2 regions of the Clostridium ljungdahlii DSM 13528 genome follow, and region 2 is predicted to be linked to the other one. Evidence: a T-box and tRNA genes for the amino acid it is inferred to sense, from the RefSeq annotation. Region 2 holds a T-box; the other holds one or more tRNA genes.
The links. The T-box of region 2 lies ahead of ileS (isoleucine--tRNA ligase). A T-box ahead of a tRNA ligase gene usually reads a tRNA of that ligase, here a tRNA-Ile.
Positions count from the first base shown of each region.

Region 1 (12,314 bases), 330 kb from region 2:
GATAAAATTAAAAAATCATTTGAGAAACTTAAGTGTGAAAAGGGAATTGACGTGCCTATAGTATCTGTAGATTCACTAACAGACGCAGTAAATGTTGCTAAAGAGTTATCAACTAATGGTGATATTGTGACTTTTTCACCTGCATGTGCTAGTTTTGATATGTTCCCTAATTTTGAAGTTAGGGGCAATGCGTTTAAGGATATAATAAATAATTTTTAGAATACATGAGAAGAGAAGTTGTTATAAAGAAGCAATTTCTCTTTTTTTGCCAAATTTATTGTAATAACGTTTCCTCGTGTATCGGTATGTGAATATTAAAGATTTTTATAGAAATTTATAGTATTATTTAGATAAATGATGCATATAATATGTAAGTATATAAAAGAAAATTGTAGGTATGGTATTATATCAACTGTTGTCACGTAAATAAGTCACACAGTTTGTTGAAAGTAAATTAAAAAATGTGTTGACAAAGAAAAAAATACATGATAAACTATAAAAGCTGTCGAAGTGAGGCAGCAAAATGATCCTTGAAAATTAAACAGAGGAAGATATAAGTACAACTTATTTAGAATAAACCAGCAATTCTTTTGAGCTGCGAGAGCAGCTAAAAAAGTAATTTCGTAATAAGAAGAGTCAATACAAACTTTTAAATTAAGAGTTTGATCCTGGCTCAGGACGAACGCTGGCGGCGTGCTTAACACATGCAAGTCGAGCGATGAAGCTCCTTCGGGAGTGGATTAGCGGCGGACGGGTGAGTAACACGTGGGTAACCTACCTCAAAGAGGGGGATAGCCTCCCGAAAGGGAGATTAATACCGCATAATAATCAGTTTTCACATGGAGACTGATTTAAAGGAGTAATCCGCTTTGAGATGGACCTGCGGCGCATTAGCTAGTTGGTAGGGTAACGGCCTACCAAGGCGACGATGCGTAGCCGACCTGAGAGGGTGATCGGCCACATTGGAACTGAGAGACGGTCCAGACTCCTACGGGAGGCAGCAGTGGGGAATATTGCACAATGGGCGAAAGCCTGATGCAGCAACGCCGCGTGAGTGAAGAAGGTTTTCGGATTGTAAAGCTCTGTCTTTGGGGACGATAATGACGGTACCCAAGGAGGAAGCCACGGCTAACTACGTGCCAGCAGCCGCGGTAATACGTAGGTGGCGAGCGTTGTCCGGAATTACTGGGCGTAAAGAGTGCGTAGGCGGATATTTAAGTGAGATGTGAAATACCCGGGCTTAACCCGGGCACTGCATTTCAAACTGGATATCTAGAGTGCGGGAGAGGAGAATGGAATTCCTAGTGTAGCGGTGAAATGCGTAGAGATTAGGAAGAACACCAGTGGCGAAGGCGATTCTCTGGACCGTAACTGACGCTGAGGCACGAAAGCGTGGGTAGCAAACAGGATTAGATACCCTGGTAGTCCACGCCGTAAACGATGAGTACTAGGTGTAGGAGGTATCGACCCCTTCTGTGCCGCAGTAAACACAATAAGTACTCCGCCTGGGAAGTACGATCGCAAGATTAAAACTCAAAGGAATTGACGGGGGCCCGCACAAGCAGCGGAGCATGTGGTTTAATTCGAAGCAACGCGAAGAACCTTACCTGGACTTGACATACCCTGAATATCTTAGAGATAAGAGAAGCCCTTCGGGGCAGGGATACAGGTGGTGCATGGTTGTCGTCAGCTCGTGTCGTGAGATGTTAGGTTAAGTCCTGCAACGAGCGCAACCCCTGTTGTTAGTTGCTAACATTTAGTTGAGCACTCTAGCAAGACTGCCGCGGTTAACGCGGAGGAAGGTGGGGATGACGTCAAATCATCATGCCCCTTATGTCCAGGGCAACACACGTGCTACAATGGGCAGTACAGAGAGAAGCAAGACCGCAAGGTGGAGCAAACCTCAAAAACTGCCCCCAGTTCGGATTGCAGGCTGAAACTCGCCTACATGAAGTTGGAGTTGCTAGTAATCGCGAATCAGAATGTCGCGGTGAATACGTTCCCGGGCCTTGTACACACCGCCCGTCACACCATGAGAGCTGGCAACACCCGAAGTCCGTAGTCTAACTTAGGAGGACGCGGCCGAAGGTGGGGTTAGTAATTGGGGTGAAGTCGTAACAAGGTAGCCGTAGGAGAACCTGCGGCTGGATCACCTCCTTTCTAGGGAGTCGAAAGATAGAGTATAATCTATCTTATAAATTGATGGTTTAAGTAAGTTAGAAAGTCTACTCTGTTTAATTTTGAAGGATCAGATAGATTCTTCTTTCAGTTTACAAGCAATTAGGAATGTAAATTGAAAAATTGTCCTTTGAAAATTGCACAGTAAATAAGAAATAAAGTAAAGCTAAGGTTATAATATAACCTTTGTAGAATAAACTTTAATATCATTTTAAAGATTTAAGATGATACAAAGAAAATTGCTAATAGCAATTTTCGACAATAAAGGTCAAGCTACAAAGGGCGCATGGAGGATGCCTTGGCACCAGGAGCCTAAGAAGGACGCGATAAGCTGCGAAAAGCTCTGGGTAGGCGCAAATAGCCAGAGAACCAGAGATATCCGAATGGGGAAACCCACCTAGACAACGCTAGGTACTGCAAACTGAATACATAGGTTTGTAGAGGCAAACCCGGGGAACTGAAACATCTAAGTACCCGGAGGAAGAGAAAGAAACATCGATTTCCTAAGTAGCGGCGAGCGAAAGGGAAAGAGCCCAAACCAGGAACTTGTTCCTGGGGTTGCGGATAGGTCATAAAAACTGTGAAGTGTTAATTGAAGAGAGCTGGAAGGCTCCGCCGGAGAAGGTAAAAGCCCTGTAAATGAAAACAAAGAGCAGTCAGATCTAATCCAGAGTACCACGAGACACGAGAAACCTTGTGGGAAACAGGGAGGACCACCTCCCAAGGCTAAATACTACCTGGTGACCGATAGAGAAGGAGTACCGTGAGGGAAAGGTGAAAAGAACCCCGGGAGGGGAGTGAAATAGAACCTGAAACCGTGTGTCCACAAACAGTCGAAGTACGTAAAGTACGACGGCGTGCTTTTTGTAGAACGAGCCAGCGAGTTACGATATGCAGCAAGGTTAAGTACTTAAGGTACGGAGCCGGAGGGAAACCGAGTCTGAAAAGGGCGAAAAGTTGTATGTTGTAGACCCGAAACCGAGTGACCTATCCATGGCCAGGTTGAAGCGGAAGTAAAATTCCGTGGAGGACCGAACCACGTTGGTGTTGAAAAACCATGGGATGAGCTGTGGATAGCGGAGAAATTCCAATCGAACTCGGAGATAGCTGGTTCTCCTCGAAATAGCTTTAGGGCTAGCGTCGGAAATGAGTAATGGAGGTAGAGCACTGAATGGGGTAGGGGCTGACAACAGTTACTGAACCTTATCAAACTCCGAATGCCATATACTTGAATTCCGGCAGTCAGACTGCGAATGATAAGATCCGTGGTCAAAAGGGAAACAGCCCAGACCACCAGCTAAGGTCCCAAAGTGTAAGTTAAGTGGGAAAGGATGTGTGATTTCTAAGACAACTAGGATGTTGGCTCAGAAGCAGCCACTCATTTAAAGAGTGCGTAATAGCTCACTAGTCAAGAGATCATGCGCCGAAAATGTCCGGGGCTAAAACTTACCACCGAAGCTGTGGACTCGAAAGAGTGGTAGAGGAGCATCCTGTATGAGTAGAAGTCGTACCGGAAGGAACGGTGGATTGTACAGGAGAGAGAATGCTGGCATAAGTAGCGAGAAATAAGTGAGAATCTTATTGGTCGAAAACCTAAGGTTTCCTGGGGAAGGTTCGTCCGCCCAGGGTAAGTCGGGACCTAAGCCGAGGCCGAAAGGCGTAGGTGATGGACAATCGGTTGAAATTCCGATACCGCATAAAAGCGTTTGACAAAAGGGATGACGCAGGAGGATAAGGTGTGCATACAAATGGATGTATGTCTAAGCATCGAGTCAGGTATACCAGGAAAATCCGGTATATCAATGATGAGGTGTTATGGGGAACCCGCAAGGGGAAGTACCTGATTTCACGCTGCCGAGAAAAGTCTCTATGGAGTTTTTATGTGCCCGTACCGCAAACCGACACAGGTAGGTGAGGAGAGAATCCTAAGACCATCGGAAGAATTGTTGTTAAGGAACTAGGCAAATTAACCCCGTAACTTAGGGAGAAGGGGAGCCACGCAAGTGGCCGCAGAGAAAAGGCTCAAGCAACTGTTTATCAAAAACACAGGTTTCTGCTAAAGCGAAAGCTGAAGTATAGGAGCTGACGCCTGCCCGGTGCTGGAAGGTTAAGGGGAAGACTTAGCGCAAGCGAAGGTCAGAACTTAAGCCCCAGTAAACGGCGGCCGTAACTATAACGGTCCTAAGGTAGCGAAATTCCTTGTCGGGTAAGTTCCGACCCGCACGAATGGCGTAATGATTTGAGCACTGTCTCGACAACAAATCCGGCGAAATTGAAGTGCAAGTGAAGATGCTTGCTACCCGCGATTGGACGGAAAGACCCCGTAGAGCTTTACTGCAGTTTAGCACTGAATTTCGGTATTGTCTGTACAGGATAGGTGGGAGACTAGGAAGTAGTGGCGCCAGCCATTACCGAGTCGATGTTGGGATACCACCCTGATAGTACTGGAATTCTAACCGGGCTCCATGAAACTGGAGACGGGACAATGTTAGGCGGGCAGTTTGACTGGGGCGGTCGCCTCCTAAAAAGTAACGGAGGCGTACAAAGGTTCCCTCAGAAGGGTTAGAAATTCTTCGAAGAGTGCAAAGGCAGAAGGGAGCTTGACTGCGACACAAACAGGTGGAGCAGGGACGAAAGTCGGGCTTAGTGATCCGGTGGTACCTCGTGGGAGGGCCATCGCTCAACGGATAAAAGCTACCTCGGGGATAACAGGCTGATCTCCCCCAAGAGTTCACATCGACGGGGAGGTTTGGCACCTCGATGTCGGCTCGTCGCATCCTGGGGCTGAAGTAGGTCCCAAGGGTTGGGCTGTTCGCCCATTAAAGCGGCACGCGAGCTGGGTTCAGAACGTCGTGAGACAGTTCGGTCCCTATCCGTCGCGGGCGCAGGAAATTTGAGAGGAGCTGTCCTTAGTACGAGAGGACCGGGATGGACCGACCGCTGGTGAACCAGTTGTTCCGCCAGGAGCATAGCTGGGTAGCCAAGTTGGGAAGGGATAAACGCTGAAAGCATCTAAGTGTGAAGCCCACCTCAAGATAAGATTTCCCATAGCGTAAGCTAGTAAGACCCCTCGAAGAACACGAGGAGATAGGTCAGAGGTGTAAGCAGGGCAACTTGTTAAGCTGACTGATACTAATAGGTCGAGGGCTTGACCAAATAAAAACGAAAGAAAAAAAGTTTACTGTGCAATTTTGAGAGGACAAAGTTCTTCTTTAACTATAAAATTTTTATAGTTAAATTCATGTTTAGTATTGACAGTTGTTTAAAAGCACTGTATAATATAAAACTGTGATAAGAAAATATCTGGTGGTAATGACGTGAAGGTAACACCCCTTTCCATACCGAACAGGAAGGTTAAGCTTCAGGGTGCCGATGGTACTGCAGGGGAGGCTCTGTGGGAGAATAGGTCGCTGCCAGGTAATAAGGATCTTTAGCTCAGTTGGTTAGAGCAACCGGCTCATAACCGGTGGGTCCGGGGTTCGAGTCCCTGAAGGTCCACCATGCGGGGGTATAGCTCAGCTGGGAGAGCATCTGCCTTGCACGCAGAGGGTCAAGAGTTCGAATCTCTTTATCTCCACCAAAACGAGTAACATTTTGTTACTCGTTTTTTAAAGAAATACACTGCATAGATTGTTCCGTGGTAGCTCAATGGTTGAGCATTCGGCTGTTAACCGAAGGGTTGGAGGTTCGAGCCCTCTCCACGGAGCCATTTTTATTTTTTGAATTTATTTAATTAAAATAGATTAGTAAAAATAAACCAAAGGTAGCTCACCTTTGGTTTATTTTTTATGAAGTGCATATTTTAGGTACTTGTTTTCATAGATAATAATATAAAAGTAAAATTATTTTGAAAATTTAATTAATTGTAGGAGGAATTTTAATTAGCAAATAGAATATATAATTAATCGAAAAGTAAGGGGAGGGATTGCTTATGAAAAAATATTCAGTAAATAATTTAAGAAATGTAGGATTTATTGGGCATAGCGGTTCTGGTAAAACTACATTAACAGAAGCAATACTTTATTACACAAAAGTTATTGATAGGTTTGGAAGAATTGAAGATGGAAGTACTGTTAGTGATTACGATATTGAAGAAAAAAAGAGAAAAATATCCATAGCTTCATCTTTAGCTTCTTGTGAATGGAAAAATACAAAGATAAATTTAGTTGATATGCCAGGATATTTTGACTTTATAGGAGAGACTATGGAAGGACTGAGGGCAATTGATGTAGCTATAATTGTTTTATCAAGTGTATCTGGAATTCAAGTGGGAGCTGAGAAATCTTGGAGTGGTGTCAATAAAAGTAAACTTCCTAGAGCTTTTTATATAAATAAGTTGGATAGAGAAAATTCAAATTTTGATAAAACATTGGCAGAATTAAAAGAAAAGTTTGGTATGTCTGTAGTACCAATTCAATATCCTATAGGAACGGAAAATAATTTTAAAGGAATTGTAAACGTTATTTCAGGAAAAGCTAAAATAATGAATAATAAGAACATAGCAGAGGAAACTACTATACCAAAAGATATTTTGGATAAAATCACAAAATGTAGAGATATGGTTATGGAAGCTGTGGCAGAAACAGATGAGGAACTTTTAGATAAATATTTTAGTGAGGGTACTTTAAGTGATGAGGACATTTACAAAGGATTAGTAAGAGGCTGTTCAAGAGGTGAAATTGCACCTGTAATGTGCGGATCTGCTGTAAATGGGATAGGAATAGATACTTTATTAGAAGATATAATCCAATGTTTCCCATCTCCTGAAACTTCAGAGGTAATTGATGTTAATTTAGAACAAAAATCACAGGTTGTAGTTAAAGTAGATGAAAAAAGTCCATTTTCAGCTTTTATTTTTAAAACTATAGCTGACCCTTTTGTAGGTAAGTTATCTCTATTTAGAGTTATGACTGGTAAGCTTAAATCAGATATGACAGTATATAATGTAAAAAAAGATAAAAGTGAAAAAATAGGAACCTTATATTTTTTAAAGGGAAAACAGCAGATACCTGTATCGGAAATAGGAGCTGGAGATTTGGGTGCTGTTGCTAAACTACAATTTGCCAGCACAGGGGATACCTTATGTGATCCATCGTCTTTGGTCGTATTTAAAGATATTGAATTTCCAGAACCAGTAATTTCGATGGCCATGCTACCTAAATCTAAAAATGATGAGGATAAAATATTTAATGGATTAAGTAAATTGTTAGAGGAAGATCCTACTTTTAAGATATCTAGAGATATAGAAAATGCAGAGACTATAATTTCTGGACAGGGTGAAGTTCATATTGACGTGATATCATCTAAATTAAAGTCTAAATTTGGGACGGATGTTATTCTGAGAGAACCAAAAGTACATTATAGAGAAACAATAAGGAAAACCTCAGATGTACAGGGCAAACACAAAAAGCAATCAGGAGGACATGGACAGTATGGAGATGTAAAAATCAAGTTTGAGCCAAGAAATGATAATGAAGATGATTTAGAATTTGTGGATAAAGTAGTAGGGGGAGTAGTTCCAAGACAGTATATACCGGCAGTTGAAAAAGGGCTTAGAGAATGTATTAGTCATGGGGTTTTAGCTGGATACCCTATAATAAGGATAAAAGCTACATTACATGATGGATCATATCATCCAGTAGACTCTTCAGAAATGGCTTTTAAGGTAGCAGCATCTTTAGCCTATAAGAAAGGAATTTTAGAAGCTGATCCTGTATTATTAGAACCAATTTTACATGTAGAAGTATGTGTCCCTGAAGAGTATATGGGAGATATAATTGGGAATATAAATAAACGAAGAGGTAGAGTACTGGGAATGGAAACTTCCGGCAAGAATCAGATAATAATAGCTGAAGTACCTGAAGCAGAAATGTTTAAATATGCTACAGATTTAAGGTCCATGACTCAAGCTAGAGGAAGTTTCAATATGAAATTTGAAAGATATGAAGAAGTCCCAGATGTTCAAGCAAATAAGATAATAGAAAGCAAAAATAAAATAAAAGTTAGGCAAGAATAAATTTCAGCCTCAATAGAATATAATTCTATTGAGGCTTTTTAAAACTAAATATTGTGTATATTTTAATTCACTACAATGAATAATAATTTTATTAATCATTAGATGAACTTTTCAATTAAGGAGAGATTATATGTCTGAATATAAAATGAGCATAAAAGGTAAAATTACTTTAGAGGATTATAGTAGTATATATGATTATATAGCAATAGTAAATAAAAATGATAAATTAACTATAGTTGTAGATAGCAATGAAAATGAAAATGTAGAGATAGTATGCAATATGTTAAAAAATAAGTATTTTACTGTTAATCCAAATAGGCCCTGTGATGGAGGAAAGTATTGTATAAAAGCATTTAAGAATGAGGATTAAATTATTCTACAGGGTGACTATTCTTATTTAACACATATAAACAGTATACAATAGTATGTATTAGAAAAATGGAGAAAATAGTATTTGAACTTAGTATTTATGTATAAAACAAATATATTTAGTGAAATATAGAAGTTGAATAAAACCTAAATTAATAATATTATTAATTTAAGGTCAAAGAAAGTCAAAGTCAAGAAGGTGGTAAATTGGCAAGATTATCAGATATAATAGAAGACTTTATAAAAGAAATGCTTAATAATAGTGAGGAGACTAAACTTCAAATTGGCAGAAACGAACTAGCTAATTATTTTAGCTGTGCGCCCTCCCAGATAAATTATGTATTGACTACTAGATTTACTATGGATAAAGGTTACTACATAGAAAGCAAGAGGGGCGGCGGCGGATGTATAATTATACGAAAAGTAGAATTTGACTGTAATGAGAATTTACTTAAAAGTATAATAGAAAAAATAGGGGATACCATAACATACAATACTGCTGCACAGCTTATAGAAACGCTACTTGAAGAGCAAGTTATAACGGAAAGAGAAAACATAATATTAAAGACTATAATAAATGATAGGACACTAAATATTGCATTGAATAATAAAAATAAATTGAGGGCAGATATATTAAAATCAATTATAGTAGTTATATTTAGAAGCCCTAAATTTGGTATGAATAGATAGATAAATATATGATATAATATTTATTGTATTAAATTACATTAAATGTTAATCATATATGCATAGGAGTGATGATATGATTTGTGATATATGTAAGAAGAATGAAGCTACAGTTCATATAACAAAAATAATAAATGGTTCCAAGCAGGATATTAATTTATGTGAAAAATGTGCTATGGAAAAGGGAGAACTTAATTTTGTACCTCAAATAGACTTTGTTTCTCCATTTGGATTCCAAAATATTTTAAGTGGAATCATGGATTATATGACAAGTGGCAATAATGAAGAACATAAAACCTTTGATATATCTTGTAAAACTTGTGGTACATCTTATAGTGAATTTAAAAAAACAGGTCTTTTAGGATGCAGTGAGTGCTATAAAAATTTTAGTAATATTTTAGGACCTGTAATTAAGAGGGTTCAAGCAAATTTAGGTCATACAGGTAAAATACCTAAAAATCAGGGAAAAAGTATTATTGAAAGAAATAAGCTTTTGAAGTTAAAGTCAGATCTTCAAAAGGCAGTATCCTTAGAGGAGTATGAAAAAGCAGCAACTATAAGAGATGCTATAAAAGAAATTGAGAAACAAGTTCATGTGAGCAACGAAAATAGGAAGGAGGGTTAACTTTGAATAATTGGACGACTACTTGTGATGACAGCAACGGCGGTTTGGTAATAAGTAGCAGGATAAGATTAGCTAGAAATTTGGCTGAAGTTCCATTTCCACATAAATTAAATGAAGAAAAAAGCAAAGAGGTAATCAAACTAGTAGAGAATGCTTTTTATACACCTTCTAGTAATAAGGACACATTTAAGACCAATTATTTGTGGGAAGAAACTGATAATGAGAAGCGAAATTATCTGGAAAAGCACCTTATAAGCAAAAATTTGATAGATAACAGCCACAAATCTGCTTTTATACTAGATAATCAGCAGACTATAAGTATTATGATAAATGAAGAAGATCATATTAGAATTCAATGTATAACAGCAGGGTTAAATTTAGAAGAAGTGTATAATGTAAGTGATAAAATAGATGATTTATTGGAAGGAAATTTAAAGTATGCATTTGATGAAAAGTTAGGTTATCTTACAGCATGTCCTACTAATATAGGAACGGGACTTAGAGCTTCTGTTATGCTGCATTTGCCAGCACTTTCTTTAAACAATCAGATGAATGGATTTTTAAATGCATTATCTCAAGTTGGAATGACTGTTAGAGGATTGTATGGTGAAGGTTCAAAGGCCATAGGGAATATATATCAAATTTCCAATCAGGTTACTTTAGGTAGAAGCGAAGAGGAAATACTGAGCAATTTAAAAGCTGTAGTTGTTCAGGTAACAAATGAAGAAAAGGCTTCTAGAGAAAATCTTATGAAAAAATTTAAATATGAGGTAGAAGATAAAATTTACAGAGCATTGGGTATATTAAAATCAGCAGTGATTTTAAATGTAAATGAATGTTTCAAACTTTTGTCTGATGTAAGATTAGGCGTTGAAATGGGAATAATTAAGAATATAAGCAAGGCAACTTTGAATAATCTTTTAGTAAGTACACAGCCTGCTACAATACAAGATGGAAATGAGAAAATTTTATCAGCCATTGAAATGAATCTTAATAGGGCAAAAATTGTAAAAGAAAAATTAAATATTGATAAAGTTCAATAAGAAGGATGGTGAAATATACTATGATGTTTGGAAGATTTACGGAAAGAGCACAAAAAGTATTAGTTTATGCTCAAGAAGAAGCACAAGCACTTCAACATGGATATGTAGGTACAGAACATATACTTTTGGGAATATTAAAAGAAGAAGGAATATCCAGGAATCTTTTAAGTGATATGAATGTAAACATTGAAACAGTAAGAAATTTTATAGAAGAATATGAGGGTAGGGGAGAAATAAATTTGTACAATAAAGAAATCCCTCTTACTCCAAGGACAAAAAGGCTTTTAGAGCTAAGTTTGTTTGAAGCCAGAAATCTAAACCATAACTATATAAGTCCAGAGCATATCCTACTTGCACTTATAAGAGAAGCAGAGGGAGTTGCGTTTACTATTTTAAATAATTTGGGAGTAGATTTTAATAAGCTGAGGAAGGAACTTGTGGATTCACTTTCGGGAGAGCAATCATCAATGAATTCAAACAGTACTAAGAAAGAAAATGGAGAGCCAACCCCAACTTTAGATCAGTTTGGAAGAGACTTAACAGACATGGCAAAAGAGGGAAAGTTGGACCCTGTTATAGGAAGAGATAAAGAAACTCAGAGGGTTTTGGAAATACTAAGTAGAAGAACTAAGAATAATCCTTGTCTAATAGGAGACCCTGGTGTAGGTAAAACTGCAATTGCAGAAGGATTGGCAGAAAAGATAGTATCGTGTAATATACCTGAACTTTTAAGGGGAAAAAGAGTAGTAACATTAGATCTTTCTTCAATGATAGCGGGATCAAAATATAGAGGAGAATTTGAAGAAAGACTTAAAAAAGTTATGGAAGAGATAAGAAAATCAGGTAATGTAATATTATTCATAGATGAAATTCATACTATAATAGGAGCGGGAGCAGCAGAAGGTGCTATAGATGCATCTAATATATTAAAACCAGCTTTAGCTAGAGGAGAAATACAATGCATAGGAGCCACTACTATAGATGAATATAGAAAATACATTGAAAAGGATGCTGCACTTGAAAGAAGATTTCAGCCTATAATAGTAGGAGAACCTACTAAGGAGGAGGCAGTTTTAATATTAAAAGGTCTTAGAGATAAATATGAGGCTCATCATAGAGTAAAAATAATAGATGAAGCTATAGATGCAGCAGTAAATTTATCAGATAGATATATTACAGATAGATATTTACCTGATAAGGCAATTGATCTTATAGATGAAGCAGCTGCTAAAGTTAGAATACAAAATTTAATTGCCCCACCAGATTTAAAAAATTTAGAAGAAGAATTAGAAAAGGCAACTAAGGAAAAAGAGGATTCTATTAGAGTACAGGATTTTGAAAAAGCTGCTAGTTTAAGGGATAAAGAAAAGGAATTAAAAAATAAGTTAGAAGGATT
Region 1 is NC_014328.1:4,474,522-4,486,835, reverse strand. It holds gene murD (UDP-N-acetylmuramoyl-L-alanine--D-glutamate ligase) at 1-219, shown strand, start outside; rRNA gene CLJU_RS20415 (16S ribosomal RNA) at 651-2,160, shown strand; rRNA gene CLJU_RS20410 (23S ribosomal RNA) at 2,445-5,334, shown strand; rRNA gene rrf (5S ribosomal RNA) at 5,481-5,597, shown strand; tRNA gene CLJU_RS20400 (tRNA-Ile) at 5,603-5,679, shown strand; tRNA gene CLJU_RS20395 (tRNA-Ala) at 5,683-5,758, shown strand; tRNA gene CLJU_RS20390 (tRNA-Asn) at 5,813-5,887, shown strand; gene fusA (elongation factor G) at 6,110-8,194, shown strand; gene CLJU_RS20380 (hypothetical protein) at 8,325-8,564, shown strand; gene CLJU_RS20375 (CtsR family transcriptional regulator) at 8,771-9,253, shown strand; gene CLJU_RS20370 (UvrB/UvrC motif-containing protein) at 9,327-9,875, shown strand; gene CLJU_RS20365 (protein arginine kinase) at 9,878-10,918, shown strand; gene CLJU_RS20360 (ATP-dependent Clp protease ATP-binding subunit) at 10,939-12,314, shown strand, end outside.
Region 1: it has a tRNA-Ile gene. The T-box ahead of ileS (isoleucine--tRNA ligase) is inferred to sense a tRNA for this amino acid. The anticodon was not compared.

Region 2 (12,314 bases):
CCGGGAACTAAAAGCAGAAAGGATCAACCTTATGGAGGAAAATCTGGATTTGTTACGTGGATACCCCTAAAGGATAAAGACACGATGGGCCATTGGCTTATGTTTTATGACTTTAGAGCAAATACTATAGTAATACCTGTTAGAAAGTAATATTGGTCACTTATTATGAGATTAATAGTAATAGATAAAAAAAAAATTGGGGTTACTATAATTATAATAGGACTTATGATAGTGCTTTTAGGACTTGAAAAAAATTTTGATATGAGGTTAAAGTTTACAGCTCTTATTCAAAATAATATGGAATCTCTTACTCAATATAAAGGTCTGGAAGGCAGGTTACTATATAAGCTGCCATCACGATGGACCTGTAGAAATCAGGACACATTTGGAGATGAAATATTATATCATAGTGATTTTAAGAGTGATGACAATGCCATAAATGGTTTTGTAGAAGTATGGAATTTAAAAGGTGACTTAAAATTATTTTTACAAAATAGCAAGAGTATATCCGAAAAACAAAATTTGTACAAAGAGTATTCTATAAAACAAATTTGTATGAATGGCAGAAAAGGATATTTACTTAAGTATACAATTACAAAGGAAATCGGAGATAGTTATAAGTGTATAGAATACTTTACAGAAGAAGGAAAACAATTTTGCAGATTTTCTTTTTTTGTAAAAGAATCAAATTTCAAAGAAAACATGCCTACTATATTTGAGGTTATTGTTAAAACTTTAGAATATAATTAGAAAATATAAGGTTTATCCCCTTCAGGTTTATTATATGAAAGGGGATTTTTTTATACTAATTATGGTATAATAATCATAGATTTCATTAAGATAGAAAGGGGTGAGAATCCCTCGCTGTATACTAGAATGTATTTGTAAATATAATTTTTACATATTAAATTCTTAAAAATTCTGCAGTGGGTGAAAACATTGGACAAGATTACCAAAAAAAGATTAAATATATTTATAATATCCTGCATTTTAATACCTGTAACCTTATTGTGTGGATGTAGTAAATTGGATCAATTAAAAGTTAAGGCAGGTTTAAAAAATTCAGATTTTGAATATATGAAACAGCAGGGAAAAGTTAAACAGATAATTATTCAAAATACAAGGGATCAGGGATTTAAATTTGTAGTTACTGATCAAAGTACCATTAAAAATTTGTACGATATACTATCTTCTGCTAAAAAAGTATCAAAAAAATCATCATTGGATCCTGATTATGTATTCGAAATAGATGAAGGAAACAATAAAGTTCACAAGTTTAGTTATATAGCAGGACTTGATAAGAAAGATTTAGGAAATCTCTATAGCAAAGGTCAAGTATATATAGTATCAAATAGAATAGACAACGATATGATAAATAATTTTTGGAATACAAGGATGCCGCCAAGTGACTTTAAATCTGTGTACTATGGGTCCATAATGGATACGTTAAATAAATATTTTAGTGAAAAGGATAAAACTAAGAAAATAGGAATAAATTTAAAAGATGATATAGAGGCACAAAGATTTATACTTTCCACTGAACAGGAAGAATTTAAATCGGATCTTACTAGTAAATTTAAAAATGCAAACATTGGAAATAATGATGAAGATAATTATGATGTATGGGTAACAATAAAGACAGAAGGCTATAAATCCACATTGTATAAAATGACTGTTACACTTTTTGATAGACAAAATCAAAGTGAGAAGGTTTATTATGTACAGGATACATACAGCAGTGGCGGATGGAACAAGAGCATATCGGAAAATAAGCCTAATGGTTTTTAAAAATATAGGAAATGTTGCTTAAAATTTAATGTGGATTAACTATATAAAAGGAGGAGAAATGATTTGAGTAATTGCGATGGTTGTTCAAGTAAATCAAAGTGCAGTAAAGAGGATAAAGGTGGATGTAAATACATATTGCCTAAGTATGGGAACGTAAAGCATATAATAGGTATTATGAGTGGAAAAGGTGGAGTAGGTAAGTCTACAGTTACGGGAATAATGGCATCAAAATTAAGAAACTCTGGATATAAGGTGGGAGTACTTGATGGAGATATAACAGGTCCATCTATGCCTAGATTTTTTGGAATAAACGATAAAAGGGCGGATATACTACAAGTGGGGGAAAGTGAAGAAATAAAGTTTTCTCCAGTAGAATCTTCTTCGGGAATAAAAGTTATATCCTTAAATCTTTTGACAGAAGAGGAAGAACAACCTGTTATATGGAGAGCACCTATGATAACAGGAGTGTTAAAACAGATGTATTCAGATACAAGTTGGGGAGAATTAGATTATTTGCTTATAGATATGCCTCCAGGTACTGGAGATGTAGCTCTTACTGTAATGCAGGAAATTCCAATGGAAGGTGTTATAATAGTATCTACTCCTCAGGATATGGTATCTATGATAGTAAAAAAGGTTGTTATAATGGCAGAAGACCTAAAGGTAAATATATTAGGTGTAGTAGAGAATATGTCCTATGTTAAATGTGGAAAATGTGGTGAAAAAGTAAGGCTATTTAGTGAAAATTCAGCGAAAGAACAAGCTGATTATCTTGGATTAGAACTTCTTGCTGAAATGCCCATAAATTCTGATTTGGTAAAAAATATGGAAGCTAAGAAGGCAGAAGAATACATATCAAAATCATTGGAATATAATGATTTACTTAATAACTTTATAAAAAAATTAAAGTAGAAATTATTATAATAAGCATTATTTTTGGGATAATATAAAGTGTACTTTAAAGTAACTAATTATATAGCGAGGAGTGAAAACTTGTTATTAATAACAGGGAAATAGTATGAAAGCTGTAGTTGATAAAGACACTTGTATAGGATGTGGGCTATGTCCAAGTATATGTCCGGAGGTTTTTCAGATGGATGATGACGAAAAAGCTAAGGCAATTGAAGATAATGTCCCAGGAGAAACAGAGGACGCTGCGAAAGATGCAGAGGACAGTTGTCCTGTTTGCGCTATTAAGGTAAATTAAGAAAAGGGGATTGTGTAAAAAATTACATAATCCCCTAAACTTTCAAAAACTATTTGTGATAAAAATGTACCACAGTTTTTCACACAGCATATCAATTAGGGTTAAAACAAAACTGGATGCTGTTTATACTTGTCATTTAATGTAACTTCAGATATTGGATGGATATTTATTCTATCACCTATTTTAGAATCGGGTGGTAAATGAGTAGCTCCCACATTAGCAGTAGTACCATCCTGAAAGCTTACAAGTGCGTCTGTAATATTCATATCAATTATTTTGCCGATCATGAAAGTCCTCCTAAAGATAAGATTATATATGTTATTTTTATCTGTATTTTTAAATATTATTCCTAGAAATTTTATCTTATAGGTATTTGATGCATTTCAATTAAAAAGTGTGCTTTATAGGTTTTTATAGGTTTAAAGTAAAAATAAAGCTCAATTTATAAATTGCTTTTTTATATATGGCAAGGTATAATAATCAAGTCGTTTATACAATATATAGTAGTTGGGAGGAAGGTATATGCTACATGTTGTGAAAAGAGATGGTAGAAGGGTTCCCTTTGATTCCATTAAGATAACCAATGCCATAAAAGGATCTTGTGATGAAATAGGTTTTGATTTAAAAGAAAGTGAATTTATTGATTTAACTCAAAAGGTCACAGAAAATATAGAAAATCTTAATCTTAAGGAAGTAAATGTAGAAGATATACAAAATATAGTTGAAGAAGTACTTATGAAGAAAGGCTATGTTAAAATTGGGCTAGCTTATTCAAATTATAGAAGAGAACGAAATGATATAAGAGAAATAAAGTCTGATCTTATGAAGGCTATTGATAAAATAGGAGTTCAAACAGACAGGGATAATGCAAATGTTGGAAATAACTTTAGTGCAAAGCTCTTGAGGATTGCCAGTGAGTCTAACAAGTGGCATAATTTAGCTACAATGCCTAAACATTTAGCTAAGGCTCATGAAAATGGTGATATATATTATCATGACTTAGATTCTTATAACTTAACTGTAAATTGTCTTCATATACCAACAAAGGAAATGCTTTTAGATGGATTTAATACAGGATATGGAAATATAAGGACTCCTAAGAGAATAGAATCTGCTGCAGAACTTTCTTGTATATTACTGCAGTCAGCACAAAATGATATGTTTGGTGGACAGTCTCACCCAGACTTTGATAATGATATGGCCATTTTTGTTGAACCTACAAGAAAGGAAATATTGAAGAACCTGAAGCAAATGGGAGTAGGAGAGGAAAAAATAAAAGATATTTCTGAAAAGAAATTAAGAAGAAGTATAGAACAGGCTATGCAGGGAATAATCTACAATCTTAATACCATGCACTCTAGGGCAGGATCACAGGTACCTTTTAGCTCACTAAATATAGGTATACCAACCTCAAAGGATGCAGCTCTTGTATGTGAGGTATTTTTGACGGAATATGAAAAAGGACTTGGAAGAGGAGAACAACCTATATTCCCTAATATAATATTTAGGGTTAAAAAAGGCGTAAATAAGAATCAGGAAGATCCTTATTATTATTTATTTAAAATTGCATGTAGGGTAGCTTCAAAGAGAATGAATCCTACTTTTATGAATTTAGATGCTGATTTTAATAAAGCATATTATGATAAAGGTGTAATACCTGCAACTATGGGATGCCGTACCTATGTCTGCTCAAATGTAAATGGAGATCCAGGGGTAAAGGGTAGAGGTAATATAGCTCCTGTTACTATTAATTTACCTAGGCTTGGAATTTTATCTAAGGGAAATGTAAGTAAATTTTTTGGATTATTACAAGGAAAGTTAGAGTTAGCAAGGGAATCTTTAATGCATAGATATGGTATTCTAAAGAGGCTCAGAGTTAAAGATTTACCTTTTGTAGCAGGTCAGAAACTTATGAAAGGTGCAGAGAACTTAAAGTCAGAAGATTCGATAGAACCAATATTGAAGCAGGGTACTTGGGCTATTGGGTTTATAGGACTTGCTGAAACATTAATTGCATTAACTGGGAAACATCATGGTGAGGATGAGAGTTCAAGGGAACTTGGGATAAAGATAATTACATATATAAGAAATTATACAGATAAACTTATAGAGGAAACACATTTAAATTGGAGCTGCTATGCTACACCAGCTGAAGGCTTAAGTGGAAAGTTTATAGTACATGATAAGAAGATATTTGGAGAAATACCTGGAGTTACAGACAAAGAGTATTATACTAATTCCTACCATATACCTGTAGGATATCCAATATCTATAAAAGACAAAATTGATATAGAGGCTCCTTATCACAAACTTTGTAATGGAGGTCACATAAGTTATATAGAAGTTGATGATTATCCATCGGAAGAGGTTGTTAAAAGTATAATTGACTATGCCTACGATAATACAAATATAAGTTATATAGGGATAAACTTTCACATAAGATATTGTAAAGAATGTGGAACCTATATGCACGGGGAAGATGTCTGTCCTAAATGTGGAAGCAACAATATACAGGGTATATCAAGGGTTACAGGGTATCTATCTTTAGATGAAAGATTTGGAGAAGGTAAGACAGCAGAAAGAAGGGATAGAATATCCCAGGGAAGTAGCAAACATGTATATTGCTAAATCTCAGTAGTTAATTAAGCCATGCATAAGAAGGAGGAAAAATCAATGGGTTGCAAAAAAATTAGATTGGCAGGTATTGCATATGAGAGCCTAGTTAATGGCCCTGGAATGAGACGGGTATTTTTTGCCCAGGGATGTAGACATAATTGTAAAGGATGTTTTAACCCATCTACCCATGATTTCAAAGGCGGTCAGCTAAAAGATATAGATAAACTGGTTTGTGATATTAAAGATAATCCTATGGTAAGTGGAGTTACATTTTCAGGTGGTGACCCATTTGAGCAACCTGAAGAATTTGCATACATGGCTGATAAAATTAAAGAATTAAATTTAAATATATGGTGTTATACAGGATACACCTTTGAATCTATAGTTAATGGCTCAGATATGGCAAAGAAATGTCTTTTAAATAATGTAGATGTGCTAGTGGATGGAAAATTTGAAGAGAACAAAAAAGATACAAAATTAAAATTTAAAGGATCCAGTAATCAGAGAATTATTGATGTAAAGAAAAGTTTAGATTCCAATGATGTAATAGTATTGACTTTTAGTTGAAAAACTTTAGCTAAATATATTATAATACTTCATGACGAGGAGTTGATAATATGAATAACAATTCGGAAATTGAAGTTTGCTCTTGTACTGAAATTCATAAGGATTGCATAGAATGTGTCAGAAAAAGTATGTTGGATGAAAAGACTTTTATGGATTTATCAGCACTTTTTAAGGTGCTGGGGGATTATACAAGAATTAAGATTATATATGCATTATTTAAAAAGGAATTATGTGTTTGTGATATTACAGAAATACTCCAAATGAGTCAGTCTGCAATATCTCATCAACTTAGAATTTTAAAGACTGCAAGGCTAGTTAAGTTTAGAAGAGAGGGAAAGTCGGTGTATTATTCCCTAGATGATGAACATATAAATAAGTTGATTAATGCAGGATTAGAACATGTAAAACATAATTAGAGTGTAGTTATATGAGGTTTATAAGCAAAAAATCAACTTATACTCCGGATATCTTTTACAATCTTCAGCTCAGTTAAATATTTTGATAAGTCTAAAGGAAAAATTTAAAAAAATACTGAGAACTTTTGAAAACTCGTACCTCAAACAGTTCAAAAGTTCTAGGTTTTTTAAAAATTTTTACCTAAGATTTATATACAAAATATTTAAAAGAGCTTCTCTATTGTAAAAATATGCCTGCGTATAAGTTGATTTTTTAGTTATAAAATCTTATAAAAAGTTTTTTCAGTAATGAACTTTGTAAGTATATTCCTGTATGCGATGGGGGATAAGCACTGCTGCACGCCTGGATAAGGTCTTCCCCCCTAAAGAATAATATATTCTAAGTGCTAAAGACACTAAGAGTACTGTTAATAAGATTCAGATGGAGAAAAGGTATAACTCCACCTAAACCTAAGAATCACTTAATATTAGTAAGTTACTTAAAGTTAAGAATTTTAACTAGATTAAAATCTTCAGGTTTGTTATCTAGAGTTAATGTATTGCTTTCAATTCTTTCTGTATTTTTCATATATTTAAGAAATTTTTCTAATCCATCTAATTCAAAAGTTAACTGAGAAGTTTTATAATGCATTGGAATTATTATGTGGCTATTGATGGATTTTGCAAGTTCAGCAGCCTCTTTTCCATCTATAGTGAAATTTCCTCCTATGGGAATCAAAAGCACATCTATAGACCCTAAACTTTTTATCTCTTCCGGAGATAATACATATCCAACATCTCCAAGGTGACATATCCTATAATCGTCCATTTCAATGATAAATATTATATTTTCACCTCGTTTTGCACCTTTAACTTTATCGTGATAAGAAGGTATACCATAGATAGGTATATCACACAGATTAAAAGCGCCTATTTTATTTATAATATGTTTGTAGTTTATCTTTTCAGTATAACAGTGGTCAAAATGATTGTGGCTTATTGTAACGACATCAACGTCTCCTTTAAAAGTTTTATAGCCTACAGTTTCGTCAAAAGGATCTGTTAAAAGTTTTCTACCTTTTGAATCTTCAAATAAGAAACTTGAATGACCAAACCATCTTATTTTCATAGAATATCGCCCCTTTGTAAAATATGTTTTGATTATTTTGAATTAATATGTTAACATAACAATTTTTAAGTACAAAATTCTCATTTTTTATACTATAATTATAATAGTATATGTTACACTAAGGCAATTATTCTGCTGAACGGGGGTCATTATTTGAAGATTACAAGAATTTCTATGATGATATTATTAAGTCTTATATTTGTATTAATTATGTTTGCAAAAGGAAATACTGTACATGCAATTAATTACAGCGGAATTACTATAGGAAATGATGTGGAAACCAATAAGTCCTGGAATATAAAGTTCAACATGAAATTAGACCAAGATACAGTAAATGATTCAAACATAGTGGTAACAGATAGTACAGGAAATGCTGTCCCCATATCTTTGCAGGTTGAAAAGGATGGGATGGGTGTAGTAGTTACCCCTAAAAGCCAGTATGCATATGGTAAAACCTATAATTTAATTGTAAAAAGTGGAGTAAAAGCTGTAAATGGGAAAAATCTGTCCAGCGAAGCTAAGGTGCAATTTGGAGTGAAATCTAACCCAAGTTCTAATAACAAATATACTGTTACAATTGATGCTGGTCATGGAGGAACTGATGCAGGAAATATAAGTGAAGCAGGATTGAAAGAAAAAGATGTAGATTTGTCTGTGGCACTAAAGACTGGAAAAATATTAGAGCAAAATGGAGTAAACGTGGTTTACACCAGGAAAGATGATAATGTAACCTGGAATGATAGTACAAATTTACAAGCTCGTTTTGACATAGCAAATAACGCAAAATCAAATTTGTTTGTCAGTCTGCATGTTAATTGCTATACGGGAAGTGCCTTGGTGAATGGAATAGAAACTTATTATAGAGCTTCAAATGATTCTGCTAAAAATACAGCAAATAATATTCAAAGTGACTTAATAAGTTATACAGGACTCTCTAACAGAGGGATTAAAGAAGGGACAGCTCAGCATAAAATACTGATGGGAACTACAGCACCAGCTGTTATGGTTGAACTTGGCTTTATGACTAATCCTAAGGAAAGCCAATTAATTGGAAGTGAAGATTTTCAAAATAAAAGTGCATCAGCTATTGCAAATGGAATTTTAAAGTCTTTACCATCTCTTCAGGAAGAAAATACAGTAAATGTAAGTTCAATATCTAACTTATCGGATAGTATAATTGTAGGAAGTAAGTATTCTCTGCCAACTAGTGTACAAGCTACCATGAGTGATGGAACTAGTAAAAAAGTAAATATTGTATGGAATCCAAACAATGTTGACACATCTAAGGTAGGTATATTTACGTATAAGGGAACTGTAACAGGATATAGTAAAACTGTAACATTTACTTTAACTGTAAAAGCAAAACAAATAGAGCCAGTACCAGTAATACCATCGGAAGGTGCACCTGTGATAGTTATAGATCCTGGTCATGGCATAGGTAGTGATATAGGTTCAAATGGAAATGGATTTCAAGAGGATGATGTAACTTTAAGTGTTGGCTTAAAAGTTGGGAAAATACTTGAATCCAAGGGAGTGAAAGTAATTTATACTAGGACTACAGATGAGCGAAAAACAACTTCTTTAACTGTCACTGAAAGTCTTCAAAGACGATGTGATACTGCAAACAATGCAGGTGCAACCTATATGATTTCAATTCATACCAATGCTTTTGATGATCCAGCTGCAGAAGGAACTGAAACACTGTATTATACAGGAAGTGTAAAGGGAGAGAAAATGGCAGAGGCTATACAAAAAAGCTTGTCTAGTGCTCTTGGAACCTATAGCAGGGGACTTAAAGATGGAAGCTGGCTTTATATAGCAAAGCATACTACTGCACCAACGGTTTTAACGGAGTTAGGTTTTCTTACCAATAAAAATGATGCGGGAATATTAGGAACTGATGGTGGTAGAAGTAAAGCTGCACAAGCCATAGCAAGTGCTATATTACAGGTTTTAGGAATATAATACAAAAAAATTGTCTAAAAAAATTGACAATAGAAAATTCATATAATATAATAAAAGGAAATTATATAGGTAGTAATTGAAAAACATTGAACAGGAAAAGTATTTAAGTTTGTTTTTATTTACAGAGAGTGGGGGAGTGCTGAAAACCCATAGAAAAGCTTAAAGAAAATCACCTGGGAGTTGAAGAATTGAACAGTATTTTTATAATCACTTTAGTAAATTCTTACGTAATTCTACGTTACAGAATAGAGTATGGTAGTACTTAAATTTATTACCCATAGGTGGTACAGCGAGTTAAACTTCGTCCTATTTGGATGAAGTTTTTTTATTGCGTATTTTTTAGTTTAAAAATTATATGGTGTATAAACATTGAAAAATAGTAAAAACTTAACAATGAGAATAGAAAGGGGTTAAATCCATGTATAAAAAAATTGATAGTGATAAAACTTTTGTACAGATGGAAAAGGATGTTTTAAAATTATGGCAAGATAAAAAAGTAGTTGAAAAAAGTTTTAAAGAAAATGAGGATGGTGAATACTTTACTTTTTACGATGGACCTCCAACTGCAAATGGCAAACCTCATATAGGACACGTTCTAACTAGAGTTATGAAAGATCTTATACCAAGATATAAGGTTATGAGGGGATATAAAGTATTGAGAAAAGCAGGTTGGGATACGCATGGGCTTCCTGTTGAACTAGAAGTTGAAAAGAGTCTTGGGATTTCTGGAAAACCACAAATTGAAAAATACGGTGTAGAAGATTTTATAAAGAAATGTAAGAATAGTGTATTTACTTATGTAAGCCAATGGAAAGAAATGTCTGATAGGTTAGGATTCTGGGTAGACATGGATAATCCATATGTAACATATCACAATGATTACATAGAATCAGAATGGTGGGCACTTAAAAAAATATGGGAAAAGGATCTTTTATATAAAGGTCATAAAATAGTGCCATATTGTCCTAGATGTGGAACTGCACTTTCTTCCCATGAAGTTTCTCAAGGATATAAAGATGTAAAAGAGACATCAGTATATGTTAAATTTAAAATTAAGGACCAAGATAAATACATGATAGCATGGACAACTACGCCTTGGACACTTCCTAATAATATGGCATTAGCTGTAAATAAAAGCTATGATTATGTAGAAGTTCTTAATCAAGAACAACATTTAATACTAGCAGAAGCTATGTTAGAAAAGCTAGAGGGAGAATATGAAGTCTTAAGAAAGTTCAAGGGAGAAGAATTAGTTGGACTTGATTATGAACCAATCTTCAATTTCGCATCCTTTGAAGGAAAAGCACATTATGTTGTTCATGCAGATTATGTAACCTTAACAGAAGGTACTGGAATAGTTCATACAGCTCCTGCTTTTGGTGAAGATGATAGTATTACAGGGAAAAAATACAATATTCCTATGACAAATTCTGTAGATACTCAAGGAAGATATAAAGAAGAAGTTATTCCATGGAAAGGTCTTTTCGTAAAAGATGCTGATCCTAAAATAATAGAATATTTAAAAGAAAAAGGAATGCTTTATAAGGCAGAAAAATTTACTCACTCCTATCCATTCTGTTGGAGATGTGATACTCCACTTTTATACTATCCAAGAGATACTTGGTTTATAAGAATGTCTCAAATGAGAGATAAACTAGTTAAAAATACTAATGATACAAACTGGTATCCTGATAATATAAGAACTGGTAGATTTGGAAACTTTGTTGAAGGAGTAATAGATTGGGGACTTAGCAGAGAAAGATATTGGGGTACACCTCTTCCAATATGGGAATGTGAATGTGGTCATAGAGAGTGCATAGGAAGTATTAAAGAATTAAAGGAAAAAGGAATAAATGTACCAGATGATATAGAACTTCATAAACCTTATATAGATAGAGTTAAGTTAAAGTGTCCTCATTGTGGAAAAGAAATGAAGAGAGTATCAGAAGTAATTGATTGCTGGTTTGATTCAGGTTCAATGCCTTTTGCACAGCATCATTATCCTTTTGAAAATAAAGAAGTTTTTGAGAAAAACTTCCCTGCACAATTTATATCTGAGGCAGTAGACCAGACTAGAGGATGGTTCTATACTCTTATGGCTATATCTACTGTAATGTTTGATAGAAGTCCATTTGAAAATTGTGTGGTTCTGGGACACGTTTTGGATAAACACGGATTAAAAATGTCAAAGCATAAAGGAAATGTTTTAAGTCCTTCTACTATTTTGGAAAATGAAGGAGCAGATGCAGCTAGATGGTATTTCTATACTGAAAGTGCACCATGGCTTCCATCTAGATTTTATGAAGAAGCAGTACAGGATAGTCAGAGAAAATTCTTAGGTACCCTATGGAATGTATATTCTTTTTATGTGCTTTATGCCGATTTAGATAATTTTAACCCTATGGATTATAAAGATTTTGTAAGTGAGAATGTAATGGATAAGTGGATAATCTCCAGATTGAATTCTCTTATAAAGCAAACTGAAGATCACTTAGATAATTATAGAATTACTCAAGCTGCTCAGAATATAGGAAACTTTGTAGATGAACTTTCAAACTGGTATGTAAGAAGAAATAGATCAAGATTCTGGAGTCAAAAGTTAACAGATGATAAAATAGGAGCATATTTAACATTATATAAAGTACTA
Region 2 is NC_014328.1:176,965-189,278, forward strand. It holds gene CLJU_RS00865 (DUF7922 domain-containing protein) at 1-150, shown strand, start outside; gene CLJU_RS00870 (hypothetical protein) at 166-750, shown strand; gene CLJU_RS00875 (YhfM domain-containing protein) at 931-1,788, shown strand; gene CLJU_RS00880 (Mrp/NBP35 family ATP-binding protein) at 1,852-2,700, shown strand; gene CLJU_RS00885 (ferredoxin) at 2,807-2,995, shown strand; gene CLJU_RS00890 (hypothetical protein) at 3,097-3,282, opposite strand; gene CLJU_RS00895 (anaerobic ribonucleoside triphosphate reductase) at 3,518-5,623, shown strand; gene nrdG (anaerobic ribonucleoside-triphosphate reductase activating protein) at 5,669-6,178, shown strand; gene CLJU_RS00905 (ArsR/SmtB family transcription factor) at 6,229-6,594, shown strand; gene CLJU_RS00910 (MBL fold metallo-hydrolase) at 7,070-7,702, opposite strand; gene CLJU_RS00915 (N-acetylmuramoyl-L-alanine amidase) at 7,856-9,667, shown strand; T-box leader at 9,745-9,979, shown strand; gene ileS (isoleucine--tRNA ligase) at 10,086-12,314, shown strand, end outside.